2 regions of the Staphylococcus sp. 11262D007BW genome follow, and region 2 is predicted to be linked to the other one. Evidence: predicted binding sites of a transcription regulator. Region 2 holds the regulator's gene; the other holds the start of a gene.

Region 1 (7,732 bases), 240 kb from region 2:
TACTGCTGAATTAAATGGAATTAAATATGGTGTGGGTGTCATGGACTCACGTTTCAGAATGGGAAGTATGGGCTCAGTTGTAGGTGAGAAAATATGTCGAATTATCAATTACTGTACTGAGCACCGTTTGCCATTTGTCCTTTTCACCGCTTCAGGTGGGGCAAGAATGCAAGAGGGTATTATATCCTTAATGCAAATGGCCAAAACAAGTGTGGCACTTGAGAAACATGCTGCTGCTAACTTATTATTTATTTCATATATGACTCATCCTACTACAGGTGGTGTTTCCGCAAGTTTTGCTTCTGTCGGTGATATTAATTTAGCTGAACCGCGAGCATTAATTGGTTTTGCTGGACGTCGTGTTATTGAACAAACAATTAACGAAAAGTTACCAGAAGACTTCCAAACAGCAGAATTTTTATTAGAGCATGGTCAGTTAGATAAGGTCGTTCATCGAAGTGATATGAAACAAACACTTGCGACACTCTTTGAAATGCATAGTGGGGTGAATCAATAATGTTAGATTTTGAGAAACCAATCGAAGACATTAAAAGTAAAATAGACTCATTGCAAGAAACACAACAAAAAAATGATGTGGATTTATCAGACGAGATTGAATTACTTGAAGCAGCTTTGCAAAATGAAAAAGAAAAAGTATATTTAAATTTAAAGCCTTGGGACAGAGTTCAAATTGCGCGTTTACCAGAGCGTCCGACTACATTAGATTATATACCTTATATTTTTGATGAATTTATGGAATTGCACGGTGATCGTAATTTTAGAGATGATCCATCAATAATTGGGGGACTTGCTTATTTAAATGATCAACCTGTCACTGTTATAGGACACCAACGTGGTAAAGATACTAAAGACAATATTTATCGTAACTTCGGCATGGCTCACCCAGAGGGCTACCGTAAAGCGTTACGTTTAATGAAACAAGCTGAAAAGTTTAATCGACCTATTTTTACATTTATTGACACAAAAGGTGCTTACCCAGGTAAAGCTGCTGAAGAAAGAGGCCAAAGTGAATCAATTGCTAAAAATTTAGTTGAAATGGCTTCTTTAACTGTACCAGTCATCGCTATTGTAATTGGTGAAGGTGGTAGTGGCGGTGCTTTAGGATTAGGCGTAAGTAATCGTCTGTTAATGTTGGAAAATAGTACATATTCCGTGATTTCTCCGGAAGGTGCAGCAGGTATCCTTTGGAAAGACAGTTCCTTAGCTCAAATTGCTGCTGAAACCATGAAGATTACAGCTTATGATTTATTAGAATTAAATATAGCGGATGAAGTTGTTAAAGAGCCGCTTGGTGGGGCACACCATGATATTGAGCAACAAGCTAAACAAATTAAACACAATTTCGTTCGTTTCTTAGACGAATTTGATAATATGACAGCGGAAGACATTAAAGAGGATCGTTATTCTAAATTTAGAAATATGGGTTCTTTTGTAGAATAAAGTATTATGATAAAACACTTGAGTGAACATTTACGAAAATGTAGTTACTCAAGTGTTTGTTTTTTGCAGGATATTCTAAAATAGCTTTGTAAGAAAAGCCTCATACGATTAAAAATGAGGTGTAAAAACGTTTACACGATAAACTATACCTTTTTTTAATGGAATGACGTTTTATTTTATGGTATTTTTAAATTAAGAATAAATCAAAAGAGGGTATGTCAACATGAAAAAAATTGCAGTTTTAACAAGCGGTGGAGATGCTCCCGGAATGAATGCGGCGATTCGTGCGGTAGTTAGAAAGGCGATTTATCATAACATTGAAGTCTACGGTATCTTTCAAGGGTATTCTGGATTAGTCAATGATGATATTCACAAGCTTGAATTGGGGTCAGTAGGGGACACGATTCAACGCGGTGGTACTTTCTTATATTCAGCACGTTGCCCAGAGTTTAAGGAAAAAGAAGTTCGAGCTAAAGGGATTGAAAACCTTCGAAAACGGGGTATAGAAGGTTTAGTAGTCATTGGAGGCGATGGTAGCTTCCGTGGAGCTCAACGTATTACAGAAGAGTGTAAAGATATTCAAACAATTGGTATTCCTGGCACAATTGATAATGATATTAATGGCACAGATTATACCATTGGGTTTGATACAGCACTTAACACAATCATTGACTCGGTCGATAAAATTAGGGATACGGCTTCGAGTCATGCAAGAACGTTTATTATTGAAGTCATGGGCCGCGATTGTGGCGATTTAGCGCTATGGTCAGGTCTAGCTGTAGGTGCAGAATCTATTCTTACACCAGAAAATGATTTTGAAATGAAAGATATTGCTGAAAAAATTCAACAAGGGATTGATCGAGGGAAAAAACATTCGATTATCATTGTTGCGGAAGGATGCATGACAGGTGAAGCTTGTGCGTCTGAGTTAACAAAATATATCAATGTCGACGCTCGTGTTTCAGTTTTAGGTCATATTCAACGTGGTGGTAGTCCAACAGGTGTTGACAGAGTATTAGCTTCACGTTTAGGTGGCTATGCTGTTGAACGTCTCATGGATGGTGATACTGCTAAAGGTGTTGGTATTAAAAACAATCAACTTGTTTCAACAGACTTTAATGATATCTTTAATCATACTTCCGAAATCAAATATACTCAACGTATGTTAGCGTTGACGAAAGAGTTATCGATATAATTTAGGAGGCAATAAATATGAAGAAGACAAAAATCGTTTGTACGATTGGACCAGCATCAGAATCTGAAGAAATGTTAGAAAAGTTAATGAAGGCTGGAATGAATGTAGCTCGATTAAACTTTTCACATGGTTCACATGAAGAACATGAGGCACGTATTCAAACAATTCGTAAAGTAGCGAAGAAACTAGACTTAAATATTGGTATCTTATTGGATACTAAAGGTCCAGAAATTCGTACGCATGATATGAAAAATGGTGCCATCAATTTAGAAAAAGGTTCTGAAGTCATCGTAAGTATGTCTCAAGTTGAAGGGACTGAAGATAAGTTTTCAGTCACATATGAAGATTTAATTAATGATGTAGAAGAAGGTTCATATATTTTACTCGATGATGGTCTTATTGAACTCCAAGTTAAAGAAATTCGTGAAGATGCTGGAGAAGTACTTTGTGATGTATTAAATAGTGGAGAACTTAAAAATAAAAAAGGTGTTAATTTACCAGGGGTTAAGGTTAATTTACCAGGTATTACGGATAAAGACGCAAACGATATTCGTTTTGGCATTGAACAAGATATCGACTTTATTGCAGCAAGCTTTGTTCGTCGTGCTAGTGATGTTCTTGATATACGTAAGCTATTAGAAGAAGCACAAAATACGAATATCAGTATCATTCCAAAAATTGAAAACCAAGAAGGTATCGACAATATAGATGATATATTAGAAGTATCAGATGGTTTAATGGTAGCTCGTGGAGATATGGGGGTTGAAATCCCACCAGAAACAGTTCCAATTGTTCAAAAAGATTTAATTCGCAAATGTAACAAATTAGGTAAACCTGTGATCACAGCAACACAAATGTTAGATTCAATGCAACGCAATCCTCGTGCGACACGTGCAGAAGCATCTGACGTAGCAAATGCGATTTATGATGGCACAGATGCTGTCATGTTATCTGGGGAAACAGCAGCAGGAAGTTATCCAGAAGAAGCAGTCAAAGCCATGAATAATATTGCGTTAGCTGCAGAAGATGCTCAAGCTTATAAAAAATTATTATCTGACCGTACAAAGCTTGTTGAAACATCATTAGTTAATGCGATTGGTGTGTCTGTAGCACACACAGCTTTAAACTTAAATGTTAAAGCGATTGTAGCGGCAACAGAAAGTGGTAATACAGCTCGTACGATTTCTAAGTATAGACCGAAATCAGATATTATTGCAGTTACACCTCGTGAAACAACAGCACGTCAATGTACATTAGTATGGGGCGTTTATCCAGTGGTACGTAAAGGTAATTACACAACAGATGAGTTATTAAATAATGCAGTTGCTACTGCGATTGAGACGGAACGTGTTGAAAAAGGTGATCTTATCATCATCACAGCTGGTGTACCAACTGGAGAAACAGGTACTACTAACTTAATGAAACTACATCTCATTGGTGAAGATATTGTGAATGGTCAAGGTATCGGTCGTGGTTCAGTGTGTGGACGTACAATCATTGTAAACGAAGCTAAAGAATTAGAAGGTAAAGATTTAACAAATGCCATTATTGTCACGTCATCAGTCGACAATGAAATGGTACCTTATTTAGACCAAGCAATTGGTTTAGTGACTGAAGAAGGTGGCTTAACTTCACCAAGTGCCATTGTAGGATTAGAAAAAGGTATTCCAACAATTGTGGGTGTAGAAAATGTAGCAGAAGCACTTCAAAACGATATGTTAGTAACAGTAGACGCTGCTCAAGGCAAAGTGTTTGAAGGTTACGCTAACGTGCTATAAAACATTGAACACTCCAGAATAGATACTAAATTTGGAGCAAACTTACTTTCGGGAGACCGTGATACGATCGGTTTCCCGGAGTATAGTTGTTTTAGGTCTTAAACTAATTTTTAATTGTAATAATTCCGTATAAAAGTTTGACAATGTGCTTTTATACGGTTCTTTTGTATCGTGATGGATATCATGAAATCAATTATATTTTGTTGAGAAATGTATTTAGTTCCAATACAATCACGTACATCACGCAATGATCATCACTCCTTGTTATTATTTATGATAAGTAAAGAGAATGACAGTGTTTCTATGTGATATTTTAAATTAAATTTGTTATACAACCGTTGATATGAGGCACTTTCATAAACTCATTTAGAATAATAGATAGTCAAATGTTCGACAATTCAGATAGCTTATGTTCTTAAAATGTTCACAAATATATCATTATTGGCTATAATAGTATATGAAAGCCATTACAAAAGGACGAATATAGAGTAAAGGGGAAATTCATATGGCAGAAGTAAAAAAAGGTTTAGAAGGGGTTATCGCTGCTGAAACAAAAATCAGTTCAATCATTGATAGCCAATTAACATATGCTGGATATGATATTGATGAGTTAACAGAAAACGCAGAGTTTGAAGAAGTCATCTTCTTATTATGGAATTACCGATTACCAACTAAAGAAGAGTTAGCAACATTAAAAGAAAAAATTCATGAATATATGACACTTAATGAGCGTATTTATCAACACTTTGAAGAATATGCGACTGATAAAGTGCATCCAATGACTGCATTAAGAACGTCAGTTTCTTATTTAGCGCACTTTGATAAAAATGCAGATGACAATAGTGAAGAAGCATTACAAGAAAGAGCGATTCGTATTCAAGCTAAAATTGCATCATTAGTAGCATCTTTTGCACGTGTACGTGAAGGTAAACAACCTGTAAAACCTGATGCTGAGTTAAATTATGCTGCAAATTTCTTGTATATGTTACGTGGTGAAAAACCAACAGATGTTGAAGTTGAAGGCTTTAATAAAGCATTAATTTTACATGCCGATCACGAATTGAATGCTTCTGCATTTACAGCAAGATGTGCAGTGTCATCTTTATCAGATATGTATTCAGGTATTGTTGCTGCAGTTGGCTCTTTAAAAGGACCTCTACATGGGGGCGCGAACGAACGTGTTATGAAGATGTTAACTGAGATTGGTTCAATAGATAACGTTGAATCATACTTAGAAAAAGCATTTGAAAATAAAGATAAAATTATGGGCTTTGGTCACAGAGTTTATAAAAATGGTGACCCAAGAGCAAAATACTTAAAAGAAATGAGTCGTAAAATTACTGAAGAAACAGGACAAAAAGAATTATTTGAAATGTCAGTGAAAATTGCGGACATTATGGAAAAAGAAAAAGGATTATTCCCTAATGTCGATTTTTTCAGTGCGACTGTTTACCACAGCATGAATATCGATCATGACTTATTTACACCAATTTTTGCGGTGAGTCGTACAGCAGGATGGACAGCACACATTCTTGAGCAATTAAGAAATAACCGCATCATGCGTCCTCGTGCAACTTATGTTGGTGAACAAGGACGTAAATACGTTGCTATTGAAAATCGTTAATTCATAACAATAAAACATAGATTTGCTTAAATACTATTCGGAGGGATTCTTATCATGAGTGAAAAAATCGTAAAAACAGATTCAGGATTACAAGTACCAAATCAACCTGTTATTCCATTTATTATTGGTGACGGTATTGGACCAGATATTTGGAATGCTGCTAGTCGTGTGATTGATGCAGCTGTTAAGAAAGCTTATAACGGCGAAAAAGAAATCGACTGGAAAGAAGTACTTGCTGGGCAAAAAGCTTACGACCAAACTGGAGAATGGTTACCTAAAGAAACATTAGATACGATTAAATCTTATTTAATTGCCATCAAAGGACCACTTACAACACCAATTGGTGGCGGTATTCGTTCATTAAATGTTGCGTTAAGACAAGACTTAGACTTATTTACATGTTTACGTCCTGTACGCTGGTTTAAAGGAGTACCTTCACCAGTTAAAAGACCTGAAGATGTGGATATGGTGATCTTCCGTGAAAATACAGAAGATATTTACGCAGGTATCGAATTTAAAGAAGGCACAGACGACGTTAAAAAAGTCATTGATTTTCTTCAAAATGAGATGGGTGCTACAAACATTCGCTTCCCTGAAACGTCAGGTATCGGTGTTAAACCAGTATCTAAAGAGGGAACTGAGCGTTTAGTACGTGCAGCCATTCAATATGCATTAGACAATAATCGTAAATCTGTAACATTAGTTCACAAAGGTAACATTATGAAGTTTACAGAAGGTGCCTTTAAGCAATGGGGTTATGACCTAGCAGAACGTGAATTTGGTGAAAAAGTCTTCACTTGGCAACAATACGATAAAATTGTTGAAGAACAAGGTAAAGACGCGGCAAACGAAGCGCAAGATAAAGCCGTATCAGAAGGTAAAATTGTGATTAAAGATTCAATTGCTGATATTTTCTTACAACAAATCTTAACACGTCCAGAAGATCATGATGTTGTTGCAACAATGAACTTAAATGGTGACTATATTTCTGATGCCTTAGCTGCACAAGTTGGCGGAATTGGTATCGCACCTGGTGCAAATATTAACTATGAAACAGGTCACGCTATCTTTGAAGCAACACATGGTACAGCGCCTAAATATACTGGATTAGATAAGGTTAACCCTTCATCTGTATTATTATCAGGTGTATTAATGTTAGAACATTTAGGTTGGCAAGAAGCTGCAGATTTAATTACGAACTCTGTCGAAAAAACAATTGCATCTAAAGTTGTAACGTATGACTTTGCACGTTTAATGGATGGTGCAACTGAAGTGAAAACATCTGAATTTGCAGATGAATTAATCAATAATTTATAAAATTAACACTATCTTTCAAAATAGCATTAAGCGGTTGGTGGAATGACTTCCCCAACCGTTTTATTTTTTGTAAATGCCAATGCTCATTATAATTATTTCTTTAAGTCCTATTTAAAAATCTTTATGTATACAACAAACACTTAATAATTAATCAATAGTGATGTGTAGTTATATCGTATTGTCATCGTAATTTTAAATAAATGCTAATTTTATATTAAGATATTGTAAAGTTACTTAAATATATGTGATTTTTAAGACTTGTTTAAGTTATAATGAAGAAAAATAGTACTAGGAGGTAACGGCATGGCCCAAAGAGTGCTTGTTGTAGATGATGAGCAGTCCATTGTGACATTATTA
Region 2 (7,732 bases):
CTTTGATTTTAGTTTTAGTGGATTAAAAAGTGCAGTGATTAACAAATTGCATAACTTAAAACAAAAAGGAGAAACCATTGTTCCTGAGAATGTAGCGACAAGCTTTCAAGAGAGTGTCATTGAAGTACTTGTAGGTAAAGCGATGAAAGCATGTGAAGCTTATAATGTTCAGCAACTCATTGTTGCGGGAGGCGTAGCAAGTAATAAAGGATTACGCAAAGCATTACAACAAGAAACAGAACAACGAAACATTGCACTTAAAATTCCAGAGCCCTCATTATGTACCGATAATGCGGCAATGATCGGTGCAGCAGGATACTATGTCTATCAAAAAGGCATCAGAGGAGATATGACATTAAATGGTAAAAGTAGTATGGATATCGAATTATATCAAACGATGTAATTTAACCTAATGCGCTAATGTCAATAGCGAACATTTGTACTTATGCACAATTTGTGAATAACTTGTGCATAAGTTTCTTTGTTGTGTGGGTAACATGTACATAATCACTTTCTATATATCATAAATCTAATGAAAAACCCTAGTAAATCGGCGCTTCATTTTAAACGTTATTTTATAGAATGTCGTACGCCACCATTACTAGGGATTATTTATAATTATTGATAGTCATCAAGTTGTAATTGTAATGTTTCCCATTCTGACAGGGTATCCTCAAGTTTTTGTTCAAGGGTTTGTCTTTCTTCTGATAATGATTGAGTCTTTTCATAATCATTCATCACATCTTCTTCTAACATTTGTGCATCAATTTCAGCAATCGATGCCTCAAATTGCGAGATGTTTGTTTCTAAATCCGAGATTTGTCGCTCTAGTTTTCTCTTTTCACGTCTAATGATTTTTTGATCTTGATAGTCATGTTGTTGCGTTGTAGCAGTTTTAGATGGACTAGGCTCTGTATTTGTTGCTTTTTGCTCTTGATATGCACTTAATGCTCGTTGTTCTTCTAGTTTATCAAGATAGTATTGATAATTACCTTGATAAACGGTTGCACCATGATGATCAAGTGCGACGATTTTATTCGCTAGTGCACGGATAAAATAACGATCATGCGAAACAAAGATTAAAGTGCCTTCAAAGTTTGTTAAAGCTTGTTCTAACATTTCTTTAGAATCAATATCTAAATGGTTCGTCGGCTCGTCTAAAATTAAAACGTTATTTTCTTCTAACATGAGTAAAGCGAGTTGAAGTCTTGCTTTTTCGCCACCAGATAAATCATGAATAATTTTATTAACATCATTTTGTGTGAAAAGAAAACGACCTAAAATAGCACGTATATCTTTTTCAGGAATATGTTTATATTGATCCCAAACGTAATCTAAAATCGTTTTATTAGATGAAAATTCTGCTTGTTTTTGGTCATAATAGCCAATTTTTAAGTTTGCACCTTGTACTATCTCACCAGACAAAGCGGGTAAACGTTGTGCAAGCGTCTTAATAAATGTTGATTTTCCAATACCATTTGGGCCGATAATCGCAATATGATCTCCTTTTTGCACCTCTAAATGAATTGGAGACGTAATCGGATGATCATAGCCAATTTCTAGATGTCTTATATGAAACACATCATTGCCTGTGTTACGTTGAAAATTGAACTGGATATTAGCACTTCTAGCATCAATCATAGGTTTCGCGATGCGTTCCATTTTTTCTAACATTTTGCGGCGACTTTTTGCCATACCACTTGTCGACGCACGTGTGATATTTTTATCAACAAACGTTTCAAGTCGTTTAATTTCCGCTTGTTGACGTTCGTATTCTTGTAGACGTTTTTCATAATATTGGTCGCGTAACTGAATGAATTTTTCATAGTTACCAATATAGTGTTTAACTTCGCCTAAAGAAACATCATAAATCTGTGTAACGATTTTATCTAAAAAGTAACGATCGTGTGAGATGATAACGATGGCGCCTTTAAAATAATTGAGATAATCTTCAAGCCATTCAGTGGTTTCCATATCAAGATGGTTCGTCGGTTCATCGAGTAATAGAATATCGGGTTCACTCAATAACATTTGAGCTAAAGATAAGCGTGTTTTTTGACCCCCACTAAAATCATTAACCGTACGATTGTAATCTTTTTCTGTAAAATTTAACCCATTTAAGACCGTTTTGATTTTACTATCAATTTGATAACCTTCTTGTTGTTCAAAAGTATTCGATAGTTGTTCATACCTTGATAGATGTTCTTGATAGGCGTCAGAATCATGAGCATCCGCATGTTCACTTAACCATTCCACTTCTTCTTCCATTTTTTTAGAGATAGATAGAAGGTCTTGGAAGGGTTTAGCCATTTCTTCATACACTGTATTTTGGGTATCTAAAGTCATTTGTTGGGTTAAATAACCAATGCGTAAATTTTTTACTTTTGATATATGGCCTTCATCATATGTCTCTGTACCAGCAATGAGTTTCATTAATGTTGACTTACCGGCACCATTTCGCCCAACTATACCAATACGTTCAGCGGTTTTTATTTCTAAATTGACATTTTCAAAGATTGTTTCGCCATCAAAGGATTTACTAATTTGACTTAATTGCATTAATATCATGAAGGACACTCCTCTCAAATACTTATTGTACAATAAAGCCACAAAGTATAAAATAGTTACTGTTTTAATACATAATAAATTCAGGTATAATTTAAGTATTAACTGTGAACAGTCTCACAAGAATGAACACTATTTCAAAGGAGGATAAATAGTGAAAGAAATAAATAAAATACCACGTGCAACATTGAAACGTTTGCCTTTGTATTATCGATTTGTAAATACCTTAAAGGCAAAAGGGGAAGATCGTGTAAATTCTAAAGCCATTAGTGAAGGTTTAAATATAGATTCAGCAACCATTCGTCGTGATTTTTCTTATTTTGGAGAATTAGGAAAAAAGGGTTACGGATATAATATAGACAGTTTATTAGAGTTTTTTAAATCAGAGTTGAGTGATTCAGAAGTCATCAATATAGGCGTTGTCGGTGTAGGTCATTTAGGGAAAGCATTAATCAATTATAACTTTTCCATACATGATGACATGACGATTACAGAAGCTTTTGATATAGACGAAGCATTGATTGGCACACAAATTGGAAATGTGACGGTTAAATCTATGGAAGACATCAAAAAATTAATAAAAGAACATCACATTGAAGTCATCATCTTAACGACACCAGCACGTGTAGCACAAGAAGTAACAGATTATCTTGTCGATAACGGCATCAAAGGCATATTAAACTTTACACCAAAACGCCTAAGCACACCAAACAACGTTCAAGTACATCAAATCGACCTAGGCGTCGAACTCCAATCCTTACTATTCTTCATGAAAAATTACGGGAACTAAAAACAGAGTGTGGACAATTGCAGTCAGGGTTCGATGTAATACCTAGGGACAAGCGAAAATCGCTCTTTGATTTTTGCGCGTCACGTAGTATTATCGAGAACCCTGCAATTGGGAGCCGGATTAAAACAAAGTGCGGAGTGCTGCGGTCAGAACTCGAGCAAAATCGAGCGCTGAACTCAAACCGGTCTTTGGTTTTAGTGAAGCGACTCATTTTGTCGAGAGTTTTGCAGCACGTAGCCGGATTAACAAAGTGCGGACAATTACGTGCACTTCGAACGCAGTGAGTTAGTGCACGTTATGCATGCGAATGAAGATGAGCAGGCGAACCGAGATTAACTTCGAACGCAGTGAGTTAGTGCACGTTATGCATGCGAATGAAGATGAGCAGGCGAACCGAGATTAACTTCGAACGCAGTGAGTTAGTGCACGTTATGCATGCGAATGAAGATGAGCAGGCGAACCGAGATTAACTTCGAACGCAGTGAGTTAGTGCACGTTATGCATGCGAATGAAGATGAGCAGGCGAACCGAGATTAACTTCGAACGCAGTGAGTTAGTGCACGTTATGCATGCGAATGAAGATGAGCAGGCGAACCTTTAAAACAATGCGCCTAGAGCTTTTTGTTGAGGGGACAACTTTTGAAGCAGTGTATAGCGCATAATCTGATGAATTAAATATTTAAACTGAGAGACGCAATCAAAAGAGGAGCCGTGCCAATGGGAAGGACACGACTCCTCTTTTTTGAGGAACATTTTTTTAATATTGGGAAGGGAGTTTTATAATTGGAGTATGGTTAAAGTATACAGTTAAAAAAGAGTGAAAAGTGAAACATTGCATGCTTTCCCGTATTTTGTGCTTAGCTGTAAAAGTGAGCACACTCAAAGACACCTAAGCATTCGTAATTGAACTTAATGTCGATTAAAGTGAGAAGCAATGCGAGCTTGCGCATAATCTTTACGAAAAACGCCTCTTTCCTGAAGAATGGGAATGACTAAATTGACAAATTGGTTAAAAGACTCAGGGATGGTTGGCGGCATGAGCATAAAGCCATCACAAGCCTCGTCTTTAAACCATGCAATCATTTCATCTGCTACTTTTTCAGGTGTACCTACGATGGTCTTATGACCAATCCAAGTCGAAAAACGCTCAAGTAATTGTCTTAAAGTAAGATGTTCTGTAATGACTGCATTTCGAATAGCTTCATACACTGAACGAGTCACTTTTTTAGGATGTGCTTCATAAGGTGGCAGCGTCGGTACCATTTCATCTAATTCCCAATGTTTTGTATCAAACTGAATGGCTTTTTCAAGTTGAGCTTGTTTATGTTGTAAAGGAATGAAACTATCTAACTTTTCTTTCATCTCATAAGCTTTTTGTTCATTTTCATGAACGTAAACAGTAAGGCCTGGCAATACAAGTGGTGGTGTACGTTTAAACTGTTGAGCGCGTTGATGAATATCATCTCGAAACGTTTTAGCATCATGTTTATTCCAAGCAATCGAAAAAATCGCATCCACATGTTGCGCTGCGACATTTCGACCAGGAATGGAAGTGCCGGCTTGAAAGAGTAAAGGTCTTCCTAGTTTATCAGAGGAAGGAATATTTAAAGCACCATCGACGTAAAAATGAGTGCCTTTATGATGAATCGGTTGAATATACTGCGCATCTAACCCTTTACCAGATTGTTTATCATTTTGAATCGCTTTATCAGAGAAAGAGGACCACAATCGCTTCATGACCTCGATAAATTCAGTTGCTCTTTCGTAACGTGTCTCTAGAGGTGGTAAAGTATGCATAGAATAGTTGTGGGCTTCTTTATCAAACTGTGAAGTAACGATATTGGCTCCTATTCTACCTTGAGAGATTGTATGTAAGCTTGATAACAAACGAGCAGCATGAAAGGGTTCATAAAACGTGCTTGAGATTGTACCGACTAAACCAATCGCATGCGTTTCTCGAGCAATGGCAGCTAGGGCGGTCATTGGTTCAAAATAATAAGAAAGGTGTCCAGTTTCTTCACCAGAAATATATTGTCCATCTGCTAAAAAGAAAGCATCCAATTTTCCACGTTCAGCTAATTGTGCAACTTCAATCAAATACTCAATCGTCCCAATTTCATTAATACGTGAGTGATCAAGTCGCCATGCAGCGGGGTGTAACCCTGTACTATAACACAACACCCCTAAGTGCATTTGTTTATCCATTTAATCATCCCCCTATATAATCTCTATGTTGAGTATAACAAAGAAACGATAGAATACTCAGATGATCCTCCTTCAATTGAAGCTCATAAAATAGAATATTGATATTAATTTTATATTTAAAGAGAAGTTAGGGTTGTCTGACATGAGCCTTTAGGAATATGATAAAATAGAATTTAAAGTTTTAAGGTGAAGTAACGTCATTCACCATTACATATTGAGTAAGGGAAACGACTGATATAAGTAATACAATCACAATATTAAGATTGATAGATACATATCAACAGAAAAGTCGTTTTTCTCCAAGATGAATATAAACGTTATAGTTTTTATATTCTATTGATAAACCAAGAAGTAACTAATACATTAAAGAGGAGGTACGCTTCCATGGAGCAATGGAGCCGAGATCAACGTTATCGAAAACTTGAAGATATTGATGATCAAACTTACGAAGCGCTTAAACAAAAAGTTGCTCAATCTTCTTTTCGACAACGATTTCATATACAACCTATAACGGGGTTGCTTAATGACCCAAATGGTTTAATTTATTTTAACGGGCAATATCATCTATCTCATCAGTGGTTCCCTTTAGGTGCTGTACATGGCCTAAAATATTGGGACCATTATAAAGCAACGAACTTAACCAATTTTAAACGTGAAGGCATTATTATGAAGCCAGATACGTCTTACGATAGTCATGGTGTGTATAGCGGAAGTGCCTTTGTATTTAACGATACACTTTACTATATGTATACTGCTAATCATCGTACAGCACAGTGGCAAAGAGAAAGTAGACAAATGATTGCTAAAGTAGATGAAAAAGGGGAAGTACATAAAATAACACCACCAGCTATTGAAGCACCGCCTGAAGGCTATACACAACACTTTAGAGATCCTAAAGTGTTTCAAAAAGATCATAAGCTATACGCCATCATCGGTGCTCAAAGAGAAGATATGACAGGCTGTGCGCTATTATATGAAGCGGATCACCCTGAAACACAATGGACATTTTTAGGAGAAATTCAAACGGACTTAACCAATTTTGGATATATGTGGGAATGCCCAGATTACTTTAATATTAATGGATATGATTTTTTAATGTTTTCTCCTCAAGGGGTAGAAGCGACCAATACTGCATTTAGAAATCAATATCAAAGTGGCTACATCATGGGTAAACTTGATTTTGACACGTTAGTATTTGAACATGGTCCTTTTCAAGAATTAGATCATGGTTTCGATTTCTATGCGCCGCAAACATTTGAAGATGAAGTAGGGCGACGTGTATTAATAGGGTGGATGGGCCTACCTGACACACAATATCCCACTGATGATGAAGGTTGGGCGCACTGTTTAACATTACCTCGCACATTAGTAGTAGAACATGGTCGATTGAAACAAAAACCACATATGCATTTACGAAAATTGCGTGGAGAAAAAGAAACAGCTCTAGGTTATGCTGACAAGTTTGTTAAACAATTAAATCCATACGAAGGTAAGCAATATGAACTTATTATTGATATTTTAGACAATGAAGCATCAGCGATTGAGTTCCAATTAAGAGCTTCAAAAATGGAACATACGACCATACGCTATAATAGCCGAACTAGAGAGGTTACTTTAGAGCGTTTTGATAGCGGTCAATTGCCATATCCAGTCGAAGGAACAGATCGTGTCGCAACATTGAATGAAGATTTATATCAATTGCGTATTTTTGTAGACACTTCAAGTATTGAAATTTTCTGTAATGAAGGAGACAAAGTTTTAACTTCTAGAATTTTTCCAAGTGACAACTCTAATAAAATTAAAGTCTCCACTGAAACAGGACAAGTGTATTTGAAAATGTCAAAATATGATATTCAAACTGAAGCTTCACAAGAAGATAACGAAATATAGTGTTATAAAAAAGAAAGGGACATCAAGCGTAACGGCTTTTGTCCCTTTTTAATGTCATTATATTTTCTTTAAATTACGTACTGATACATAACAAAATTCATCATTTTTAAAATATGCAATGCGTTCTTTAGAATTAACATGGGTAATGTTATGACGATTTAACACAAAACTATTGTGACATCTGAAAAAACGATCGTCTAATTGAGCAATTTCTTTTAAATTACCATAAAATTCTATTTGGCGATTATCTAAATGCGCAATAAGGCGATGAGATTTAGGAGA

What was found. Region 2 encodes Rex, which represses fermentation and respiration genes when NADH is low (regulators of the CRP and FNR family bind a similar motif). Its sites were predicted from a motif close to TTGTGAAATATTTCACAA; they were not measured.
Region 1: ACEE93_RS05420 (citrate synthase) is a predicted target of Rex. The motif match lies at 4,847-4,864, and genes of this name have one in related genera.

Annotation. Positions count from the first base shown of each region.
Region 1 covers NZ_JBPWPJ010000001.1:1,111,369-1,119,100, reverse strand. Annotated here, with positions in the region: gene accD (acetyl-CoA carboxylase, carboxyltransferase subunit beta) at 1-517, shown strand, start outside; gene ACEE93_RS05435 (acetyl-CoA carboxylase carboxyltransferase subunit alpha) at 517-1,461, shown strand; gene pfkA (6-phosphofructokinase) at 1,685-2,656, shown strand; gene pyk (pyruvate kinase) at 2,674-4,434, shown strand; gene ACEE93_RS05420 (citrate synthase) at 4,940-6,058, shown strand; gene icd (NADP-dependent isocitrate dehydrogenase) at 6,110-7,375, shown strand; gene ACEE93_RS05410 (response regulator) at 7,679-7,732, shown strand, end outside.
Region 2 covers NZ_JBPWPJ010000001.1:1,351,221-1,358,952, reverse strand. Annotated here, with positions in the region: gene tsaD (tRNA (adenosine(37)-N6)-threonylcarbamoyltransferase complex transferase subunit TsaD) at 1-403, shown strand, start outside; gene ACEE93_RS06740 (ABC-F family ATP-binding cassette domain-containing protein) at 619-2,568, opposite strand; gene ACEE93_RS06735 (redox-sensing transcriptional repressor Rex) at 2,720-3,355, shown strand; gene ACEE93_RS06730 (NtaA/DmoA family FMN-dependent monooxygenase) at 4,265-5,560, opposite strand; gene ACEE93_RS06725 (sucrose-6-phosphate hydrolase) at 5,945-7,450, shown strand; gene agrA (quorum-sensing response regulator AgrA) at 7,508-7,732, opposite strand, start outside.